One region of the Rhizobium sp. 9140 genome, then DNA from elsewhere that is predicted to be linked to it. Evidence: riboswitches for the same ligand, from Rfam matches in the RefSeq annotation. Region 1 holds a riboswitch; the other holds the start of a gene.
The links. Region 1 has a riboswitch for cobalamin ahead of GA0004734_RS07290 (aromatic ring-hydroxylating oxygenase subunit alpha). Riboswitches for the same ligand answer to the same signal wherever they lie in the genome.
Positions count from the first base shown of each region.

Region 2: it holds a riboswitch for cobalamin, as region 1 does, so the genes downstream of both, cobU (bifunctional adenosylcobinamide kinase/adenosylcobinamide-phosphate guanylyltransferase) here and GA0004734_RS07290 (aromatic ring-hydroxylating oxygenase subunit alpha) in region 1, are expected to answer to the same signal.

Region 1 is NZ_FJUR01000001.1:1,569,768-1,573,976, reverse strand. Features, by position in the region: gene GA0004734_RS07295 (hybrid-cluster NAD(P)-dependent oxidoreductase) at 1-868, opposite strand, end outside; gene GA0004734_RS07290 (aromatic ring-hydroxylating oxygenase subunit alpha) at 885-2,129, opposite strand; cobalamin riboswitch at 2,188-2,366, opposite strand; gene GA0004734_RS07285 (DUF6656 family protein) at 2,675-3,268, shown strand; gene GA0004734_RS07280 (L-threonylcarbamoyladenylate synthase) at 3,335-4,209, shown strand, end outside.
Region 2 is NZ_FJUR01000001.1:2,698,594-2,702,802, reverse strand. Features, by position in the region: gene GA0004734_RS12730 (chloride channel protein) at 1-1,261, opposite strand, end outside; cobalamin riboswitch at 1,372-1,772, shown strand; gene cobU (bifunctional adenosylcobinamide kinase/adenosylcobinamide-phosphate guanylyltransferase) at 1,944-2,468, shown strand; gene cobW (cobalamin biosynthesis protein CobW) at 2,472-3,554, shown strand; gene cobN (cobaltochelatase subunit CobN) at 3,576-4,209, shown strand, end outside.

The DNA of each region.
Region 1 (4,209 bases):
CGGTGGGGGCGACGATCGGCTGGTCGCTATCGGCCTCGCCGGCAGCGTCGCCCGCACCGGCGCGAACGGCGAGTTCATCGACATTCGGCGCTGCGGCGGGCTGGAAGCTTTCCTCGTGGTAGCGGGCCATGTCGAACCCGGATGCCTGCAGCAGTTCGCGCACGCCGCGCATGAACGGTTCAGGACCGCAGCAGAACACCGTGCGGCTCATGAAGTCGGGCGCGAGCAGCGCCACCTTGGTAGCGTCGATGCGACCGCGCAGGCCGTGCCAGCCATGGCGGGGTTCGTGACCCTCAACGACGAAGCCAAGCGACAGGTTGGGCATGCCGGCAGCCAGTGTTTCCAGTTCGGCGCGGAACAGCAGATCGTCCGGACGGCGGGCGCAGGAGACGAAGGCGACATCGGTCTGCGGCGCGCAATCGGAAAACCAGCGCGTCATCGACATCATCGGCGTGATGCCGGAACCCGCTGAGACGAAAAGGTACTTCTCGCCGGGATAGCGCACGAAGGAGAAGTCACCGAGCGGGCCGAACGCCTTCAGCGTCATGCCCGGGCGCAGGTTCTCGAACATCCAGCGTGTGCCGATCGAGGTCGCCTGCGCCTTCACCGTGACGGCGATGGAGAAGGGGCGCGAAGGCGTCGAGGACAGCGTATAGGTCCGCATGACCGGATCGTCGGCCGTCACCGGGATTTCGAGCGTGACGAACTGGCCCGGCAGGTAGCGGAACCAGCCGTCGCGATCCGACTTGAACACGAAGGTCATGACGTCGGGCGCCTCGAGCGTCACCGCGATGCATTCGAGCAGGTGCTGGCGATCGTTCCAGGGCTGGAGTTCGTCGAAGTGACGGAACGGCGATACGACTGTCATGCGACCTTGGCTCATGTCAGGCCACGCGCACGAGCGGCGCGCGGACGCCGGTCAGGCGCTCCTGCATGAATTTCGTGTACCATTCGACGAACTGCATGACGCCGCCTTCGTGCTCGGGGGAATAGGGACCAGGCTCATAGGCCGGCGAGCGGATGCCGAAGGCGTTTTCCTCTACGATCTGGCGGTCTTGATCGTTGGTCTCGGTCCAGACATGCGTCAGTTCCTCGAGATTGTAATCGACACCCTCGACGGCATCCTTGTGGACCAGCCATTTGGTGGTGACCTGCGTCAGTTCGGGGCCGAGCGGCAGCACGCGGAACGTGATGGCGTGGTCGGCGAGCACATGGTTCCAGGTGCTCGGGTAATGGAACATCAGCAGCGTGCCGATATGGCTCTGGGGCACGGCGTCGGACAGGCGGCGCTTGACGGCGCGGGCGCCGGACATGGTGTAGCTCTCGGCATCCTGAATGAGCGGCATGCGCGCGACGCGGAACTGGCCCGTCGGATCGATGCGGAATTCGCTCGGCAGGCCGGCGGCTTCGCAGCGACTCCAGTGCTCGAAAATGACCGGATCATCCTTGGCACCCTGAACGCCGGTGGCCGAAGGGGCTTCGGGATAGGTGCGGCAAAGCTCCGGGTGGTTGCTGGCGCAGTGATAGCACTCGCGGTTGTTTTCCCAGACGAGCTTCCAGTTGCCCTTCTCCACGATGGTGCTCTCATAGGCGACCTTCGTGTCCTTGAGATTGTGCGGCGCGAGGTAGGACGTGACCATGTCGCGCACGGGCGCAAAATCCAGCGGCTCGGCCGCTAGGCTGACGAAGATATAGCCGGCAATCGTCTCGCAGGCGACGGGCTTCAGGCCGTGTGCGGATTTGTCGAAGTCCTCGCCCATCTGACGGGCGAACATCAGCTTGCCGTCCAGTTCGTAGGTCCAGTTGTGATAGGGACAGACGAGCCGCGCCGAGGCACCCTTGGCCTGCGTGCAGACGCGCGAACCGCGGTGGCGGCAGGCATTGTGCAGGGCATGGATGGCGCCCTGGCGGTCGCGGGTGACGACGACGGGATAGTCGCCGATCTGGACCGTGAAGTAATTTCCGGCCTTGGGGATCTCGCAGTCATGGCCGATGAACAGCCAGTCCTTGTACCAGATCTCCTCCATGTCGAGCTTGTAGAGATCTGGATCCGTGTAGAATGCCTGCTCGAGGCTGTGGGTCTCGCGCCGGTTCCGGAGCGTGCGGAGTACTTCGCTGCGAAAATCCATGTTCCCGTTCCTTATTTAAACCCGGCAACCCGCCGCACCACGACATTCACATCAAAGTCCGTCACATCGTCGCCAAGACAGGTGTCCGGGCTCAGGGGCTGGGCCAGGCCGATCCGTGACAAGGATCGCCGGCTTCATGCTCCACCACCGTTGCGGGCGCAGCGCCCGGTTCCGACCGGCTTCCCAATAATGTGTCCGGATCCCTTTGAAACCAGCGCCTTGAGCCTCTCACTCTAACGCCGCGCCGGCCGATTTCAGAGGCCAAGAAGCGACACGCGATTTGAGAAAGACGACACGCGCATTTGCGGGCCATTTTTGCGACTTCGTGCGTCGATCCTTCAAGATAAACAAGACGATGCGAGACATTTCGGCAGATGTCGCTTTCCCGGTCAGGCCGATGCGTCGTTGCCGGGTGCGCATTTGCGACATCGAGGCGTGCGCCCCTGCTGCCTGCCCCAAGGCGAATGGCCGGATGACGCAAGCCTCGCGCCATGGCCGGCCCGTAAGACCATGCAAAAGGAAGATCATCCATGCTGGACCAGACCATGGCCAACCTGCGCTACTTCGATGATGCCAAGGCTCCCCAGGAACCACGCGGGGGCGTGTACACGGATTACCTGCGCACCGGCCGGATCAACCGCGCGACATCCGAGGCGCGCGCCGCAAAGCGCTACCTGACGCACAAGGAAGTGGCCGAACGGACGGGCCGCAAGCTTGAGGCCGCCGGCACGCTCGCCTACGACCGTATCAGCGGCTTCCACGCGTCTATCCGCTTTCCCAAGATGATCTTCCACCGCACGCTCGATGGCAGCCCGCATCTCGGCTACTGTCATGTGACGGCGGCGCGCACCAAATTCGCGGACTATGACGATGTCCGCTGGTCGTTCTACATGGCCAACTTCTTCTGCGAAATCGGCAAGGACGAACATTTCTTCGACGATGTCCGCCGCGGATATTCGCGCATGTATTTCGCCGTCGCGATGGACCTCGACCGCGAGCAGGGCAAGCTCGTGATCAACCGGACCGTTCGCGACGGCGGCCTCCTCTTCCGCACGCAGGACCCGAAGACGGCCTTGAAGAACGTGCTGATGCTGGGCGCCCGCAACGACGCCCTGCGCACGATCATCCGCGCGCTCTGAGACGCTTTGCAGCCGTTATCGTTTTGCACTAAGACTGCCGCCTCAATGGGCGGAAGCGCGAGACGCATGGCAGAGATCATCGAGACGACCCTCGACCGGGTGCGGGCGCTGGAGCGCGCCGTGGATGTGCTCACGCGGGGCCGGCCGATCGCGCTGCCGACGGAGACCGTTTACGGGCTTGCGGCCGATGCGACGCGGGCCGATGCGATTGCCTCGATCTATGAGGTCAAGGGCCGGCCGCGTTTCAACCCCCTGATTTCGCATGTGTCCGATATGGAGATGGCCGCGCGCCACGGCCTGTTCGATCCCGTATCGCGCCGTCTGGCGGAAGCCTTCTGGCCGGGGCCGCTGACGCTGGTGGTGACGCGTGCGCCCGGAGCCACCGTGCATGCGCTGGCCACGGCCGGGCTCGACACGCTCGGCCTGCGGATGCCGGCCGGCTTCGCGCGCGAGGTCATCGCCGCCTTTGGCAAACCGCTGGCGGCACCCAGCGCCAACACCTCGGGGCGCATCAGCCCGACGATGGCCGCGCATGTGGCCGACGATCTCGGTTCCGCCATCGACCTCATTCTTGACGCCGGACCGGCGGGCATCGGGCTCGAATCGACCATCGTCAAGGTGGAGAACGGGCGGCTTCGCCTGCTGCGTCCCGGCGGGCTGGACGCGGCCGACATCGAGACTGTGGCCGGTCAGCGGCTTTTGCGGCAGGATTCAGCGGGTGCCACTTTGGAGGCGCCGGGCATGCTCGCCTCGCATTATGCGCCGGGTGCCGCCGTGCGTCTGGATGCGACGGATGTGCGGCCGGGGGAGGCCCTGATCCGCTTCGGGGGGACGGCCCTTTCCGGCGAGGCGGCGGCGGTGATCGTGCTCGATCTCAGCCCGTCCGGCAATCTGCGGGAAGCCGCCGCCAATCTCTTTTCCTATATGAAGCAGGCGGACGC
Region 2 (4,209 bases), 1.1 Mb from region 1:
CCAGCGTGGTGATCGGGAAGTCGCCGGTGATCTCCAGCGCGAGAAACGTCATCGTCAGCGGCCCTCCGATAATGGCGACCGCAAGCGAACTCATGCCGACCACGGCATAGATGACCGGCGTCAGCGTGGTGTCGCCAAAGACGTAAGGTACGACGCCGGCAAAGACCTTGCCGAGCAATGCGCCCATGAACAGCGAGGCGAAGAACAGCCCGCCGCGAAAGCCCGAGCCGATCGAGACCGCGGTTGCGACCGACTTCATCAGGAACAGGCCGATCAGCATGGCGAAGGGCGTGGCGTGCGCGAGGTTCAGATGCAGGGCGCCGTGACCGCCGGAGAGCACCTGCGGCGAGATGGTGGCGAGCAGCCCGACGACGACACCGCCGATAGCGGGGCGCAGCGGCGCGGGGATGTCGCTCTTGCGGGCGACCTCTTCCGTCAGCGACACGCCCTTCATGATGAGAATGGCGACGCCGGCGCAAAGCGCGCCGAGGAGGATGGCCGGCACGTAGTCTCCGGGGACGACATCGCCGAATGCGCCGATGTCGATGGTGAATTCTTCGCCCCAGAGCAGGCGCGTCACGAGGTTGGCGACCAGCGCGGAGACGACGACCGGGGTCAGCGAGGCGATGGTGTAGGAGCCGATGATCAGCTCGAAGGCGTAAAAGGCGCCCGTCAGCGGCGCGTTGAAGGCCGCCGCGATAGCACCCGCCGCGCCGCAGCCGAGCAGCGTGCGCAGATCGTTGCGCCGTAATTTCAGATTCACACCGATCTTCGATGCAAGACCGGAGGCGAGCTGCGTGTAGCCGGCCTCCAGACCGACCGACGCGCCGAAACCATTGGAGACGAGGTTCTGCACCGCGACGACGATGCTGTCGGTCAGGGACATCCGCCCCCCGTGCAGCGCATTCGCCTCGATCGGGTCCACCATCGCCTTCTTACGCCAGAGCGCAAGGCCCATCATGATTAGGCCCAGCAGCAGTCCGCCGACGATCGGCGCCATAAGAATGGCGATCTGGCCCTTGAGGTCGGCGGAACTGACGCGCTCATATTCTGAAATACCGAAGATCAGCTTGTGCAGCTGCAACGAGATGAAGCTCATGGCGATGACGGCGAGCCCTGAGGTCAGGCCGACGACGATGCCGGCGACGAGCAGCCCGACCTCGCTGCGCCGGGCGAAGATGCGCCATTCCGAAAAGGTGACGGATTTCCGGGCCAGGCGCTTCACGCGGGCAAGGGTCAGGGACTTCAGGATGTCGGGCATGTCAGGCTCGATCTCGTCGGGCGTCTCCAGGGGTGAAACGCGATGGATCTTCGGGTCGGGCGATGGGGCCGACATAGCGCGGATGATTGACTTGATCCAGCGACGCGCCTAATCTTATCGGCATGGATGGTTCCCGTGCGGCGCGTGTCGTTCGGGAGTAAATGGGAATGCGAAGGGATGGACCCATACAGGGCATCCTCATCGCAGCCGACCCCGCGACTGTAGAACGGTCAGGGTTCGCCATCCGGTCTCGTCCGAAGGGCGACGGACCATGCCGCGTGGTGCGGCTGGCGTCACCAGACGGGCAGGGCCGGAAAAGCCACTGAAACAGCGATGCGAGCAACCGGGGTCGGACGCCTCTTTATCTACGAATCGTCCACCTCTTCGACATCGACCCGACGGTCAAACGCCGGGCAACCTGTTTCGGGAAGGCGAGGCGAACCCGTTCTCAGGGCTTTCGCCCTGCGTGACGCCGTGAGCCAGGAGACCTGCCAGCCACACCGCGCCGCATCCTCATGATGCTGCGTTCCAGCGCCAGCACGGAGGTTGTCGTGGCACACGAGACGTTCGCCCACCGGGTTTTCCGGGCCGGCGGTTTTTACCCATGCCCGTCCGGTGTATACCGGAGCCGCAGGCTGCCTTCGCTTCCATGGAACGGGAGCAGCGGGATAGCCGCGCGCGCATGACATCTCCCCTTCACGGTGCCACACTCGTGCTTGGCGGCGCACGCTCCGGCAAGTCGAACTTTGCCGAGCGGCTGGCTGTGGAAACGGGTCTTGTCCGGCATTACATCGCCACGGGCCGCGCCTTCGATGACGAGATGCGCACGCGGATCGACACCCACAGGACGTCGCGCGGCGATCTCTGGACGACGCATGAGGAGCCGTTCGATCTCGTTGGCCGTCTCTCGGTCATAGACGCCGTCGGCTGCGTCGTTCTTGTCGATTGCCTGACGCTCTGGGTCACAAATCTCATGCTGGAAGAGCGCGATGTCGCGGCGGAATCGGAGCGGCTCGTCGCCAGCCTTTCGGCGCTTCGCGCCTCCGTCATTTTCGTTTCCAACGAGGTGGGCCTCGGCATCGTGCCGGATAACCGCATGGCGCGGGACTTCCGCGATCACGCCGGCCGGCTCCACCAGCAGGTCGCGGCGCAGGCACGCGACGTCTATTTCGTGGCGGCAGGACTGCCGCTCAAGATGAAGGGTTAATCCATGACATTTTCAAAGACCGGCGACCGGACAAACCCGGGCGCCAAGATCCCCGCGACCGTCATCACCGGCTTTCTCGGTGCCGGCAAGACGACGATGATCCGCAACATTCTGGAAAATGCGGAAGGCCGGCGGATCGCGCTGATCATCAACGAGTTCGGCGATCTCGGCGTTGACGGCGACGTCCTGAAGGGCTGCGGCGCCGAGGCGTGCAGCGAGGACGATATCATCGAGCTGACCAATGGCTGCATCTGCTGCACGGTGGCGGATGATTTCATTCCCACCATGACCCGCCTTCTGGAGCGGGACGGACGCCCCGACCATATCGTCATCGAAACCTCCGGCCTTGCACTCCCTCAGCCGCTGATCGCCGCGTTCAACTGGCCGGATATCCGCACGCAGGTGACGGTGGACGGCGTGATCACCGTGGTGGACAGCGCCGCCGTCGCCGCCGGGCGCTTTGCCGACGATCACGACAAGGTGGATGCCGCGCGCGCGCAGGACGACAATCTCGACCACGAGAGCCCGATCGAGGAGCTGTTCGAAGACCAGCTGACCGCCGCCGACCTCATCGTCCTCAACAAGACCGACCTCCTGGATGCAGCCGGCATCGACGCCGTCCGCCGCGAGGTCGCTTCGCGCACGATCCGCAAGCCGATGATGATCGAAGCCGCCAACGGCGCGGTGCCGGCCTCCGTTCTGCTCGGCCTCGGCGTCGGCACGGAGGACGATATCGCCAACCGCAAGTCCCACCACGAGATGGAGCATGAGGCCGGCGAGGAGCACGACCACGACGAGTTTGCCAGTTTCGTTGTGGAACTCGGCCCGATTTCCGATCCCGCAGCCTTCGTATCGCGGCTGAAGGACATCGTCTCTGCGCATGATGTCCTGCGGCTGAAGGGCTTTGCGGATGTTCCCGGCAAGCCGATGCGGCTTCTGATCCAGGCCGTGGGAACGCGGATCGATCCCTATTTCGACCGTGCATGGGCAACCGGTGAAGCCCGCCGCACGCGTCTCGTCGTCATCGGCCTTCACGATCTCGACGAGGCGGCGGTGCGTGCTGCCATCGTCGCGTCTGCGGCATAAGACGGACGGGATTGGCGGCGGATGCATCTTCTTCTTGCGCAGAAAGGCACGATCTCGGACGGGGACGAGGCCATCGATCTCGGTCAGTCGCCGGGCGAGATCCTCTTCCTCTCCGCCGCCGATACGGAGCTTTCCGCCATCGCCAGCGCCTGCAAGGCCGAACCCGACGGGCGGACCCTGCGGGCGGCAAGCCTCCTCTCGCTGAAGCACCCGATGTCGGTCGATACCTATGTCGAGCGTACCGCGCGGCATGCAAAGCTGATAATCGTACGGGCACTCGGCGGCGCTTCCTATTTCCAGTATGTGTTGGAAGCCCTTCACGCCACGGCCGTGACCCATAGAGCAAAAATCGCCGTGCTCCCCGGTTATGACAAGCCGGATCCGGCGCTCGATGCCTATTCCACCGTGTCCGCAGACGATCGGGCGGCGATGCTCGCCTATTTCACCGAGGGCGGCCCTGAGAATATGCAGCGGTTCCTTGCGTATGCCCATGCACTCGTCGATGACGGCGAGCGGCCGGCGGCGGCAACGCCGCTGTTGCGGGCCGGCATCTGGTCGCCGCACGAGGGTATCGTCGGCGCGGAGAACTGGGGGCGAACGCACGCCGGAAGTCAGCCGATCGTGGCGCTCTGCTTCTACCGTGCGCTCGTCCAGT